One region of the Photobacterium damselae subsp. damselae genome, then DNA from elsewhere that is predicted to be linked to it. Evidence: riboswitches for the same ligand, from Rfam matches in the RefSeq annotation. Region 1 holds a riboswitch; each other region holds the start of a gene.

The links. A riboswitch is a leader RNA that binds a small molecule or an ion and turns the genes downstream of it on or off. The one in region 1 is predicted to bind lysine.
Region 2: it holds a riboswitch for lysine, as region 1 does, so the genes downstream of both, WAX86_RS05100 (Na+/H+ antiporter NhaC family protein) here and lysC (lysine-sensitive aspartokinase 3) in region 1, are expected to answer to the same signal.
Region 3: it holds a riboswitch for lysine, as region 1 does, so the genes downstream of both, lysC (lysine-sensitive aspartokinase 3) here and lysC (lysine-sensitive aspartokinase 3) in region 1, are expected to answer to the same signal.

The regions. Positions count from the first base shown of each region.
Region 1 covers NZ_CP146970.1:2,953,909-2,958,928, reverse strand. The annotation lists gene metH (methionine synthase) at 1-1,203, shown strand, start outside; gene lysC (lysine-sensitive aspartokinase 3) at 1,264-2,643, opposite strand; lysine riboswitch at 2,763-2,948, opposite strand; gene WAX86_RS13495 (alanine--glyoxylate aminotransferase family protein) at 3,194-4,312, shown strand; gene WAX86_RS13490 (PglL family O-oligosaccharyltransferase) at 4,366-5,020, opposite strand, start outside.
Region 2 covers NZ_CP146970.1:1,118,925-1,123,944, reverse strand. The annotation lists gene hisIE (bifunctional phosphoribosyl-AMP cyclohydrolase/phosphoribosyl-ATP diphosphatase HisIE) at 1-378, shown strand, start outside; gene WAX86_RS05110 (VF530 family DNA-binding protein) at 482-694, opposite strand; gene WAX86_RS05105 (thymidine kinase) at 704-1,282, opposite strand; gene WAX86_RS05100 (Na+/H+ antiporter NhaC family protein) at 1,436-3,031, opposite strand; lysine riboswitch at 3,132-3,315, opposite strand; gene WAX86_RS05095 (H-NS family nucleoid-associated regulatory protein) at 3,693-4,088, shown strand; gene WAX86_RS05090 (lytic transglycosylase domain-containing protein) at 4,380-5,020, opposite strand, start outside.
Region 3 covers NZ_CP146971.1:47,924-52,943, reverse strand. The annotation lists partial or broken gene WAX86_RS15225 (pyridoxal phosphate-dependent class III aminotransferase) at 1-2,113, opposite strand, end outside; lysine riboswitch at 2,832-3,008, shown strand; gene lysC (lysine-sensitive aspartokinase 3) at 3,093-4,442, shown strand; gene asd (aspartate-semialdehyde dehydrogenase) at 4,599-5,020, shown strand, end outside.

The DNA.
Region 1 (5,020 bases):
GGTTTTGAGCTTCCGTTATTGATTGGTGGAGCGACTACTTCAAAAGCGCATACTGCGGTAAAAATTGAACAAAACTATCACGCTCCTGTGGTGTATGTCTCTAATGCCTCAAGAGCGGTAGGTGTTTGTTCTGCTCTGTTATCCGAGACTCAACGAGAAGATTTTATTGCTCGTTTAGATAAAGAGTATGAGGTTGTGCGCGATCAACACAGTAGGAAAAAGCCGCGTTCAGCCCCGATTACGCTGGAACAAGCAAGGGAGAATTGTGCTCACATCGATTGGCAAGCCTATCAACCGCCACAGCCGAAAAGCAAGGGAATACATACCATTATTGATTGTTCGGTTGCCACATTACGACAATATATCGATTGGACTCCATTTTTTATGACTTGGTCATTAAGTGGTAAGTATCCTACGATTTTACGTCATGAAGTGGTTGGTGAAGAGGCCACGAAACTGTTTAATGAAGCCAATGCTCTATTAGATAAGATTGAACAAGAGGGAATCATCAAGGCAAACGGTGTCTGCGGTTTTTTCCCTGCCAACAGTGTTGGTGATGATATTGAAGTCTACACCGATGAATCACGCCAGCATGTCTTAACTCGTTTGCATCATTTGCGTCAACAGACCGCAAAACCTAAAGGGGCCAACTACTGTTTATCAGATTTTATTGCGCCTAAATCCTCACAACATCCTGACTGGATTGGGGCTTTTGCTGTGACAGGAGGAATTGGAGAGAGTGAATTAGCAGCACAATTTAAAGCTCAAGGTGACGATTATAATGCGATCTTAATTCAAGCGGTGGCAGATCGATTGGCCGAAGCATTTGCTGAATATCTTCACCAACAAGTGCGAACTCAGTTGTGGGGATATAGCCCGAATGAAGATCTCTCTAATGACGATTTGATCCGAGAAAAGTATCAGGGGATCCGTCCAGCTCCCGGTTATCCTGCTTGCCCAGAACATACGGAGAAAGGAACATTGTGGCAGTTGCTTGATGTTGAAGAACGAACGGGGATGAGTTTGACCGAAAGTTATGCCATGTGGCCGGGCGCATCTGTATCGGGATGGTATTTTTCGCATCCAGAGGCGCGTTATTTCGCAGTGGCTCAGATCCAGCAAGATCAAGCGTTGGATTATGCTAACCGTAAAGGGTGGAATGAGCGAGAAATCGAAAAGTGGCTTGGACCTAACTTAAATTAATCAATATGAAAAAGGCGCTTATCTTTTGTTGAAAGCGCCTTTTTTATCTCATCTCTTTTTTTATTCGATTACCTGTTGATGCAAGACTTTAATGATCTCTTTGGCATCTGGTTCTTGGACTAAAAGGCAGAGGTTGTGGGCACTTGCACCATAACAGATCATGCGAAGGTTAAAGTCAGCTAATGCGCCAAAGACTTGTTTTGCTGCTCCTTTACTTTCACTCATCCCATTACCAATCAGCGCCGCCAAACACAGGCCTTGTTCAATATCGACTCGACAAAGTTGGCTTAATTCTGCAATAGCAGCTTCTGGTAAGGTAGGTGCGCCACCACTGGTATCGGTTTTATCTAAGGTGAGTGACACACTGACTTCTGATGTTGTGATCAGATCGACTGAGATCTTGTGAGCGGCCAAAATGCGAAAGACTTCGGCAAGAAATCCGTAAGCTTGAAACATATTTAAGCTAGTGAGTGTCACCATAGTTTGATTACAACGTAGGGCTAAAGCGCGAAATAGAGGCGCTTCGCTAACATGCTGGCGGATCCATGTTCCCCCTAACTCAGGCTGTTTTGATGAGCCAATAAATACTGGTATTTGCTGACGAATGGCTGGTAATAACGTAGATGGATGCAGTATTTTGGCGCCAAATGTTGCCATTTCTGCCGCTTCAGTAAAACTGATCTCTTGGATCGGTTTTGCTGCTGCCGTAATTCGTGGATCTGTGGTGTAAATCCCCGGGACATCAGTCCAGATCTCTAAGGTCTCAGCATCAAGCGCTTCTGCGATAAGGGCGGCACTATAATCGCTACCACCTCGACCTAAGGTTGTGGTTTGCCCCGCTTCGTTAGAGCCAATAAAGCCTTGAGATACGACGATACCTTGCTCTAGTAACGGGATGAGATGTTGTTGGGTTTGCTGACGTAATACCGCAATATCTGGAGTTGCTCGACCAAATTGATCATTAGTTCGCATGATCGGACGAATATCACAACGAATACTAGGGGCATCGAGCTCATTGAGAACTTGAGTAAATAAGTAGGTTGAGAGTAATTCGCCATGTGCGACTAATTCATCAGTTAGAGCCAGTGTTGGGTGAGTTGCTGCTTGTTGTGATAATTGAGTAACTTGTGCCAGCAATAGTTCTAGTTGAGGCTCTACAAGCTGAGGTGATTGAAGTTGTTGAGCGATATTGTGATGAATTGTGCGCAGCTGTTCTAAACGTTGTTCTCGAAGTGATAGATCGCTAATTCCTGCCGCTAATTCCACTAAAATATTGGTCACACCGGAACAGGCACTAATAAGTACGACTTTGGTTGCTGGATTATTTTTAACAACCAGAGCGCTAAGTTGCATTGCGTGGTGATCGGCAACACTGGTTCCGCCAAACTTAGCGACGGTCAGTGATGGGTGAGAGGCAGTTCCGTTGTGTTCAAGACTCATAAATGAATCCCCCTTAGTAAAACAATAATGAATAAACATTTATCGGGAGGGATATTCCCAACATCCAATTGTCAGGAGAGCCGATCAGAGACCTAGCCAGAATGCTAATGGGATCTATGGTGATCAGAAGCTCTCCACCTAAGCCAAACCGTGGCTATTAGGTGACAGCCCAAAGGATTCAACCTTTAAGGCCGATAACAACAATCCCCAATTGATGCTATCTCGGCGTTACTCCCCCTGACAAAATCACCTAGGAGTGGGGCTCCGTAATTTTGCTGCCTGGGTAACGCTCCTCTTCTGCTGCAATGCGAAATACTTATCTCACATGAACAAAAAACAATCTCATTGAATAGGATTTGGCATACCCTTGTCAATGGCTAATCTAAATATTTATGCAGAAAAAGAAAAATTATTGCAACAGGGGCAATGGACGAAATAAAACGGAGAGAAATAAAATTAAGATGGGAAATAAATTTGTTTTCTGATTGGCTGCATCATACTCTGTCAAAGATAACGTGAAATACACCATAATAATCAAGGAGTGAAGTCTATGGCGATCACCTCATTTCAGCCACCTCGTCGAGTGTTAATGGGTCCCGGCCCTTCTGATATTTATCCGCAAGTATTACAAGCATTAAGTCGTCCCACTATTGGTCATCTAGATCCCTTATTTATCACCATGATGGATGAGTTAAAAGCGCTATTACAGTATGCCTTTCAAACGCAAAATCCATTTACGATTGCTGTTTCAGCCCCTGGTAGCGCAGGAATGGAAGCGTGCTTTGTTAATTTAGTTGAGCCTGGCGATAAAGTGGTGGTATGTCGTAATGGCGTATTTGGTCAACGCATGGTCGAAAATGTTGAGCGTTGTGGTGGGGTTGCTGTGACGGTTGATAATACTTGGGGGGAACCTGTTTCTCCTGAATTATTAGAACAAACCTTGAACCAACATCCAGATGCTAAGATTGTGGCTTTTGTGCATGCTGAAACTTCAACGGGAGCACTAAGCGATGCCAAAACCTTGGCTGAAATTGCTCGCCGATTTGATTGCTTGACCATTGTTGATGCCGTAACTTCGCTCGGTGGTGTGCCATTGCTGGTGGACGAATGGCAACTCGATGCTGTGTACTCTGGTAGTCAAAAGTGTCTATCTTGTGTGCCGGGTCTTGCTCCTTTAACTTTTTCGGCTAAAGCATTAGAGAAAATCGCTTCGCGTCAGCACAAAGTACAGAGTTGGTTTTTGGATCAAAGTCTTGTTCTGGGTTATTGGAATGGTGGGGCAAAACGCAGTTATCATCATACTGCTCCTGTTAACAGCCTTTATGCCTTACATGAAGCTTTGTTGTTATTGCAGCAAGAAGGATTAGAGCACGCTTGGCAACGACACCAAGAGATGCATCAAGAGCTTAAAGCTGGCTTAATGGAATTAGGGATTGAGTTTGTGGTCGATGAGGCATATCGCTTGCCACAGTTAAATGCTGTTTATATACCGCAAGGGGTTGATGATGCTGCGGTAAGGCAAACATTGTTGGAGCGATATAACTTAGAGATTGGTGCTGGGTTAGGAGATCTTGCAGGTAAAGCGTGGCGTATTGGTTTGATGGGTTATGGCGCTAGAGCTGAAAATGTCGCTCTGTGTGTTAAGGCATTAGCCCAAACTTTGCGATGAGTCGCTATCAGGTTGGGTAATAAAAAACGGCGATATCACTATCGCCGTTTTTGCTATTTAGCTTGACTCAATTGAGGCTTCGCTTGAGTTGTTACTGCTTGAGAGTGGCTGAAGCTCATATTCGGAAAAAGAAATTGGGCCTCTTGTTCTATCTGTTTGGCTTGTTTGTGATTATTGAGTTGGTTATAAGCCAAGATCAGATTTTGATACAGAGCTGGACGAGGCCAAGTTTGAGCCTTAATGGTTGCCCAGTTAATATAATCTTCAATAAGTTGCGGCTTTTCTGTCGCTATACCTATTTGTAATTGCGTGACATGAAGATCCCATTCAAAGCGATTTTGCCATGCCCATGGGTTATTCACTTTCATTAAATAATCGACGTTAATCGGCTTACTGGTTTCAAATTTTGTTAATTGAGCTCCGGAATAGAGTGTGGTGATCATAAAGCTGGTGATCACAATAGGTAGCGCAATACTAAAGACCTTTAGCGTTAAAACATAAGTTGCCTGATAACGATAGTATTTGGCGGTTAGATTATCGACCCAGTAAATAAAAATAATAAAGACGATCCAATGGATCAGCGAGTGATAAAACGGATATTCCAGCTGGGTGTGCAAGGTGATAGGAAAAAATAATCCAATCAGTGCAAGTTGGGTGCCTTGGCGTGCTTTTTTGATTTTAAGGAAGACTGCCGCTGCTGCAATCAAG
Region 2 (5,020 bases), 1.4 Mb from region 1:
ACCTTACTTATTCAAGCTATTCCGGTAGGACCAACTTGTCATCGAAATACCGAAACCTGTTTTGATGATAAAGACATTGAGTTATCTGCCGCTTCTCCCCTTTTCTTACAGCAATTAGAACAAGTACTCGCAAGTCGTAAAGGGGCTGATCCAAAATCATCTTATACCGCCAGTTTATACGCACGAGGAACCAAACGTATATCGCAAAAAGTGGGAGAAGAAGGTGTAGAAGTAGCATTAGCAGCAACTTCAGGAGATAAAGAAGAATTAATTTGTGAATCGGCAGATCTGCTATATCACTTATTAGTCCTACTACAAGATCAAGGCTTATCATTGCAGGATGTATTAAATAAACTACACCAAAGACACAATGAATAACTAAATAATAAGAGATAGCTTCTGTCTTATTAGGAGAAAAAATGCCAGCATATTAACGCTGGCATTTCTTATCGCAATAACTTCTTATCGCAACAAACAGATATTATCGAATCATATCAAGATACAATTGCTCTACTTTTGTTCGAGCCCATTCTGTACGGCGCAGAAACTTAAGACTCGATTTAATGCTAGGATCATGAGTAAAACAACGAATATTAATTCGGTAGCCAAGTTCATCCCAGCCATAATGTTCAACTAACTCTGTCAGTAATTTCTCTAACGTTATACCGTGTAACGGATTATTTTTCTGTGTCATAAAATTAACTTAACGTCCTAACGCTTCTTTATAATGAGTACGACAAACGGAAACGTAGCGATCATTACCACCAATTTCAACCTGATCCCCATCTGCAATTGCGCGGCCGGTCTCATCTTGGCGGATAACCATATTAGCTTTACGACCACAGTGACAAATTGTTTTTAATTCAACTAATTTATCAGCCCATGATAATAGATAACGACTGCCTTCAAATAGTTCACCTCGAAAATCAGTGCGCAATCCATAACATAATACTGGAATATGTAATTTATCAACCACTTCAGTTAATTGATAAACCTGATCTTTAGTTAAAAATTGGCACTCATCAATTAATACACAATCTATTTTTTTCTCATTATGAATATCAGTAATTTGTGCATAAAGATCATCGGCATTATTGAATAGTTCAGCATCTTCTTGCAAACCAATTCGGGAGCTCACTTTACCTTTACCATATCGATCATCAATCGCTGCCGTAAAGATTAAAGGCGTCATACCACGTTCGCGGTAGTTAAATGATGATTGTAGTAAGGTTGTCGACTTACCCGCGTTCATCGCAGAGTAGTAGAAATACATTTGAGCCATTAGGTTCCCCAAATCGTTTGAAAATACATATCCAAAATTAGCGTGATGCTACAGAAATCTCCCCACAATGAAAAGCGAGATCATTAAGATTGGATCACAACAATAAAAAAAGCCTGCAAACTGTGCAGGCTTTAAGCAAGATGATGACTGTAATTATGCGGCGCTGGTGCTTGATACCGGGCGACGAGACCACCAAGATAGACCAAAACACATCACAACAAAGGTCAGTGTTGCCGCTAAGAAACTCACTGGTAGTGAATCTGTAATACCTAAAACAAGGAAACCTACAGCAGAAACAAACGCTACTGCTAAAGCATACGGTAGCTGTGTCGCGACATGATCAATATGATGACAACGCGCACCGGTTGAAGACAAAATCGTTGTATCGGAAATTGGTGAGCAGTGATCACCAAATACAGCACCAGCAAGAACACCTGCAAGCATAGGAAGCATTAATGTAATATCCGTTGCCCCCGCAAGATCACCTGCGATAGGAAGCATGATGCCAAACGTACCCCATGATGAACCAGTAGAGAATGCCATAATGCCTGACAAACAGAATAAAATAACAGGTAATAGCATTGGGTTAATATTACCCTGTACTAACGTTGATAAGTACTTACCTGTTTGAATATCGCCAATCACACTGCCGATGCTCCAAGCAAATAGCAGAATTAAAATAGCACCAAACATAGATTTAGCACCAATCCATAGCGTATTGGTTACATCAGCCATAGGTAAACGTTGACGAAGTACCGGAATAAGTGCACAAATCAAACCTAGCGTACCACCAAGAACAAGTGACTTACCTACGTTAGTATTTTCAAATGCGCCCAAGATATCAAATGGCTTACCTGCTGCGGCAAGACCTTCATTACCTGTATAAATCATAAAGAAGAAGGTAGCAAAAATAAGGACTAAGATAGGCCATACTAAATCGCCTACTCGACCTTTATCACTCTCTTTAATTTCAAGCTCTTCATCTAATGATTTTGCTTCATCAAGAGAATCACCTTCATCAAAGCCTCGACCGTGACTTGCTGCCATTTCATGCTTCTTCATTGGGCCCACATCCCACTGGAACCAAGCAACTACAAAGACCATTGCTAAAGCAAAGATTGCATAGAAGTTCATTGGTGCCAGTGTCATAAATGCACTCAATGGCGAGTACTCAGTTACACCGTGAGAAACTAAAATGCCACCAATTAAGGTAATGATATAAGCTCCCCAGCTTGATGCAGGCATAATCACACACATAGGTGCTGCTGTTGAATCAACAACATAAGCCAGTTTTGCTCGAGATACATAGAATCGGTCAGTGACAGGGCGTGCAATTGCACCTACTGCTAGGCTATTAAAATAGTCGTCAACAAAAATGAAAATACCTAAAAATGCAGCCAGTAGTTTTGCACCACGCTTACTCTTAATTTTAGTCTGAGCCCACTCAGCAAATGCTCGTGTACCACCAGATAAAGTTAATAGTGCCGTTGTCATGCCTAATAAAACAAGGAATAGCAAAATGCTTAAATTGCTATAATTTAGGTCGCCATCGACAACAAACAGCTCAGTCGCCGTCTGCTTTAAATACGAAAAGGTGTTGCCTAATGAAAAGTCGGTTAACAATAAAGCACCTAGTACAATACCAGCACCTAATGAAATTAATACACGACGTGTCAGAATAGCCAAACTTAACGCAACCAGAGGCGGTAAGATGGATACTAAAGAATGGGAATAATCTACAAAGTTCATGATCTCTATTACAACCGATCCAGGTTGGAGATCTACTGTCATTGATAAACACTTAGTCTTATCAAGAAGAGAAAAGGAAAGAAGGTTAACCCTCTCCTGACCCCACAGTAGCGCTCCATAGTTAATATTAAAATTTTACTATGGCAGTGTTGTACCTATTCGACACAACCCCAGCAAGAGGGTTTGATACCCTTCTCTTACTTCGGCATTGGCTCCTTTCTCTAACCGTCAATGGAATCACCCTCGAGTTAGTTACTTATAGACAATGCACCTCTACCCTTAGTCAAGGAAATTTCATTCTACGTAATGTCAGCTCATTTGCAACAACTTAGAATGAAAAAATGACAGTGTTTAGTGAATAATTTTGCAGCTATTTATAAAAAACACAGAATTATTCCTTATAGACAAAACAAGCATCTTCTAATGATTATGAAATTAACCGCATGTGTTATTAATATAAATATATGGATAGTCTTTTATTAATGCAGCCCACTTTGCAACGAGTTCATAATGATGAATACTTAAATTTTCGTAACAATAAATGATTATTTATAGATGGCAGACACTAGCATTAAAATAATAATAGTATTATTATTGTCAAATATAATTTAACGCTGCTATTATTATTCCAGTAGCCATATATAACAAACAGGAAATATAAATGTCTGATGCAATGAAAGCGCTATTAAATCTTCGTAGCCTTCGCGCACTTTCTCGTGAATACACTCTAGAACAACTACAAGAAGCTCTAGAAAAATTACAGACAGTTGTTAGCGAACGTGAAGAATCTGAAGCTGAAGAAATCGCTAAAGAAAATGAGCGTAACCAGAAACTAGAGCAATACCGTGAAATGCTATTAGCTGACGGTATTGATCCTGAAGAATTACTAGCTTCACTATCTAAAGCACCAAAAGCAAAGCGTGCTGCTCGTCCTGCTAAATATAAATTCATCGATGAAAACGGTGAAGAAAAAACTTGGACAGGTCAAGGCCGTACTCCAAGTGCTCTTAAAAAAGCACTTGATGAAGGCAAATCTCTTGAAGAGTTTGAGATCTAATCATTCTCAATACAAAAACCCGGCTTTTATGCCGGGTTTTTTATATTGTATTGTTAACATAAACATTCACATCATTTCAAAACAGCTTCGTTTATTACAACTATTTATATCCAACCAAAAGACTATTACTCTTCTTATCTATTCGTCGTATCGAAGTAATTGCAAATCATTTGTTCAATATCAATCATGACTTCTTGTTACTTTTTATTACACTATTATATATCTCGTAATGTATGCAGCTAAACTCATGATATAAAAAAGCTGAGTCTTCACTCAGCCTTTAAAAATATATTACCGTATTTGATCAGCTAAATGACTCACAGCTAAAGCAAAATAGTGAGATCGATTCCATTTTAATAGTGTTTGATAATTTTCATAGATCAAATATGCTCGTCCATGTTGATCATCGGGTTGAACTAACCATGCTTGAATATCTTCTGTTGGTAATTGCTGACCCGATACAGTGCGAACACCTAAAGCTTGCCATTGCGATAAAGTTTTACCTTTGTCCCTTTCAACACCAATAAGTGCCGAATTTAATGTTGTTGGTACTTTAACTTGACGTCCCCAAGTATATTCATCATTCCAACCAGATTTATGCAGATAATTAGCAGCAGAGGCAAAGACATCTTCTGTTGTATTCCAAATATCGGCTTTCCCGTCATTATTTCCATCAGCAGCAAAGGTTAAATAAGAACTAGGCATAAATTGAGGCTGGCCCATTGCTCCTGCCCATGAACCTTTCATTTCAGAAGGTTTTATATGACCTTCATTCAATATTTGCAATGCATCCATAACCTGGCCTCGGAAAAAAGCTTCACGGCGTCCTTCATAAGCCATAGTAGCTAAAGCTTCAACCACATTATATTTGCCAGTAAATTTACCAAAATTACTTTCAACGCCCCATAGCGCAACAATAAAGCGAGGCTGAA
Region 3 (5,020 bases), on a different replicon from region 1:
GCTCAAGCGCAGCTGGCTCAATAACACCATTACGATTACTGCTTACCGTTACAACTGCATTTTCACCAAGCCCCATCTGGCCTGCCGCTTTTTTCACAGTAAAATGGCTAGTTTGGGAACAAACAATTCGTAGCTTTGTAAAATAATCTGGCAATCCCTGTTTTTGGACATGATGACCAGAGAAACGCTCAATCATCGCATCACGAGCAAGTAAGAGCCCCATCTGATTACTTTGCGTACCACCGCTAGTAAACGTTGCATCACCTTGCTCAGAGAAACCAAATACTTGAGCAACCCAATTGCACATATGTTGCTCAAGATAAGTTGCACTGGACGCTTGATCCCAAGAGTCCATAGACTGATTAAGTGCCGATAAAATCAATTCTGCAACCAATGCAGGTAGCAACGGTGGTGTATGCAAATGAGCAATACAGTTTGGGTGTTGCACCATCACCGCATTTTTGGCTACCGTATTAACAGCATCTAAGGTAGATTGGGTTATATCACCATTGCCATCTTTTGGAATAACCATCTGATTAATCAACGTTTCTAATTGCTCTGGAGCCATGCCAGAATACGGTTTGTCGGCTTCAGAAAATACGGTAACCATCTGCTTTAATGCAAACGATAATTTTTCTAGATATGCGTCAGCCCCGCCCGGGCCACAGCTAATAAACTGTGATTTCCAGTCTGAGTATGTCATGTCAGCTTTGCTCTTTTATGCTGTAGCTAGAATGGCGTGATCAATCACATCGGCAACAAAATCAATTTGCGCACTGTTGATAATCATTGGTGGTAGGAAGCGAAGTACACAACCACTGCGTCCACCTTTCTCGATAATTAATCCACGCTCTAATGCTGCACGTTGAATCGCAATTGCACGTTCACCGTTTGCTAAATATTGTCCAAAACGGTTCTTTTGCTCTGGGTGAACAATTTCAATACCTAGCATCAAGCCACGACCACGAACTTCACCGATGCAAGGGTGCTTTTTCTGGAGCTCTAACAGATGGCGAGTTAGACGATCACCCATAGCTTGAGCATTTGCAACGAGGTTATCGCGCTGAATAATTTCAAGTGCTTTTGCCCCAGTAGCCATAGCTAACTGATTACCGCGGAAAGTACCTGTGTGCTCACCTGGACGCCATGAATCGATGGATTTATCAAACGCCAATACAGACAGAGGTAAACCACCACCAACAGCTTTTGACATCACAAGAATATCGGGATGAATACCTGAATATTCGTAGGCAAAATGAGAACCTGATTTACCAATGCCACATTGGATCTCATCAAAAATTAACAGGATATCTAATTCTTTTGTTATACGACGTAGCTCTTGTAACCAAAATGCTGGAGCGGGAATAACACCGCCTTCACCTTGAATTGGCTCCACAATGATTGCAGCTGGCTTTTGAATACCACTTTCAACATCATTAAGAACATGTTCGATATAACGAATACTTTGCCACGCACCAGCATCACCACCTAAACCAAATGGACAGCGGTAACTGTATGGGAAAGGAAGAAAATGTACGTCAGCCATTAGACCAGTTCGGCGCTCTTTCGCACCTAAATTACCCGTCATAGCCATCGCGCCATTTGTCATACCATGGTATCCGCCATGAAAAGCAAAAATAGTATTACGACCTGTCGTTTGCTTAGCCAGTTTAATCGCCGCTTCTACACCATCGGCTCCTGATGGACCACAAAATTGAATTTTTGCGTTATCAGCAAATGACTTTGGTAAAAAACCTAGCAGCGTCTGAATAAATTTGTCTTTTGTTGGGGTTGTAAGATCTAAGGTTTGATAAGGAACACCTGATGCTAGAGCATCTGTGATCGCTTTATTGATCTCTGGATGGTTATATCCCAAAGCCAACGTACCGGCACCCGCGAGACAGTCAAGATATTGTTGACCACGAGTATCAGTCACAATAACGCCATCCGCACGCTCAATCGCAATAGGAATACGACGCGGATAAGATCGAACCTCAGACTCTTGTTGTGATTGACGGGACAGAACGGCGTCCGGCCCTAAATCACGTAAAACAGTTGATGACGGGACGCCGAAAATCTGGCTTTCAGAATCAAGGATTTTTTCGTTGTTCATAGACGATTCCTTACATAAATCCAAGTGTAAGAACCGCGCATTCTTTTTCAAGGAAAGCGCACAATAAGGCAAAACAAACTGTGTTTTACCCCCAGTGGGAGGGAAGTTGACCCCGCAATGCTGGTCATCAGCCCCCGTGCCCGAACCAGTCGGTGCCGCTTACCGATCTCCACGTTACTAATATCAAAAAGAGTAAACTTAATAACGCTTCTTCGATATTTAAATACTAAATTCAATAAAGGTAATTATTATTGAATCTAATTAAATTTAGTTCCGTTAATGTATTCAGAACCTAACGGGGTCGAAAACATACAGTAAAAAATCTTAATGTAAATATATTTTTTAATTTTTTTAAATTTTATATTCACGTTAAATCATAATAAAATCATCAATACCAAAAAAGTATGTTTTATATATTTACAAGTAATTTAGCTCTTACTTATAAAAAAACCAAGATGCTAATTAACAGAATAAACAACCACGCCAATAAAATAGAGTGTAGACTCTATTTATTAGGCTGAATGCTTAAATTTATATTCTCGCTAATAAAATCAATGAACTTACCAATATAAAACATCGTACACTTAATATCACCACTGCTTTTAAAAATTAACTTAAATCAAATTTTGAAATTAAATCAAAAAATATCGTTGACAGCACGATGATAAAAATATCCAATGTATAGCAACTGAAGATGCCGCGATCATTTCGATCAGAGCGAATCAGAAGAGGAGCGTTAACCAGGTAGTCAATGTGCGGAGCCCTAAACTCCAATGTACCTTGACCAGGGGGTTAACGCTGAGACAAAACGCGTTTTGGGACGCGATTGTCGGCCTAGAAAGTTGATTCTTTCGGGCCGTCACCTGTGCGGCACAGGTGGAGAGCTTCTGGTAGAGACCGTTGGTCCTCGCCCTCAACTCAAAACCCTCCCCGCCCCAGGTGAAACCATGTTTTCTCTTACCAAGGGGGTGTACCGAAAATGAAGAAGGTAACTGTCGCTAAATTTGGCGGCACCAGCGTGGCAGATTTTGCCGCAATGATGAATTCAGCAACCATAGTTCGCAACAATCCAGATACCCGATTAGTTGTTATAAGTGCTTGTTCTGGCGTAACAAATATACTCGTCGAACTAGCTAACGGTGTGGCAGATGTTGATCGCCGCAGCGCTCTTATTAAACAATTAACTCGCATTCATTTTGCTATTCTTGAGCAATTGTCACCATGTACAGACACTGCAATAAAAGTTTCTGAACTGATTGATAATATTGCATTTCTATCAGAATCCGCAGCTCAGCATACCCATGATCAGCTTAGTGATCAGATGGTGGCATGTGGAGAGTTACTATCCACTTTCGTCTTTACTCATCTGATGAAAGATCTCGGCATTCCAGCAGTGCGTTTTGACGTCCGTGATGTAATGCGTACAGATAGCCATTTTGGTCAAGCAGAACCAAATCTAGACGCGATTCAAACATTATCGGCTCAATATCTATTACCACAAATAAAAGAGCATGTTGTTGTTACCCAAGGATTTATTGGGGCAGATAACCATAACTATACGACAACATTAGGTCGTGGTGGCAGTGATTACAGTGCGGCTCTACTTGCAGAAGCCATTGATGCAGAAACGCTTGAGATCTGGACTGATGTTCCAGGGATTTACAGTACTGATCCTCGTGTCGCACCGAATGCGATGCCAATTGCTGAAATCAGCTTTAAAGAAGCCTCTGAAATGGCAAATTTTGGTGCAAAAATTCTTCATCCAGCGACATTGATTCCTGCAATGCGTAAGCAAGTTCCTGTTTTTGTTGGATCATCTAAAGAACCTCATCGTGGTGGAACATGGATTCGTCAAGCAGCCAATACCGAACCTATTTTTCGAGCGATTGCCCTACGCAGTAATCAAGCTCTTGTCACTCTAAATAATATACATTCTGTACATAACAGCGGATTTTTGGCTCAAGTATTTGCTATTTTAGCAAAGCATAATGTCTCTGTTGATCTCATGACAACCTCTGATGGTTGCCTATCTTTAACCTTAAACCAAGCCACAACTCGTGGTGGTCTACCTCAATTACCTTTTGAAGTTGAACAAGAATTATCACTACTTTGTCAGGTAAAAGTAGAAAATAATCTAAGCTTGATTGCGCTTATAGGAAATAAAATGGATGAAAAACATGGAACATGTTCTCAGATATTCTCTTCCCTTGAGCCATATAACTTACAAATGATCTGCTATGGTGCTAGTGAACATAGTTTATGTTTTCTTGCCGACGAAAATAGTTCGAGTGAAATCGTTCAAACGCTCCATAGGCGTATTTTCGAATAGCAAAAAATAGTCATCAAAATAAGTTTAAATAATATTCTCTAATTAATTTTAGGGAAGGGATTTCTATTATCTCAAGATAATTGATTTTTAATATCGTTATATTTAGCGAGGATGAGTTATATCTAAAATAACTCTCATCGTATGGAAGAGAACACCATGAAATTAAAAGTAGGTTTTATTGGTTGGCGCGGAATGGTCGGCTCCGTATTAATGCAGCGAATGTTGGAAGAACAAGATTTTGCAAATATTGAGACCGTATTCTTCTCTACCTCACAGGTCGGCCAACAGATTCCATCTTGGATAAAAGCAATCACAAAGACAGAATCTAACTTAGCTGATGCCTATGATTTAGAGCAACTAAGACAATTAGATATCATAGTGACATGCCAAGGTGGTGATTATACCAATAAAACTTACCAGCCCTTACGCCAATTAGGATGGAACGGCTATTGGATCGATGCGGCATCTTCATTACGTATGGCCGATGACAGCATCATTGTACTTGATCCAATTAACCAAGATCAGATCCATAATGGCATTCAGCAAGGTATAAAAACCTATGTTGGGGGTAACTGTAC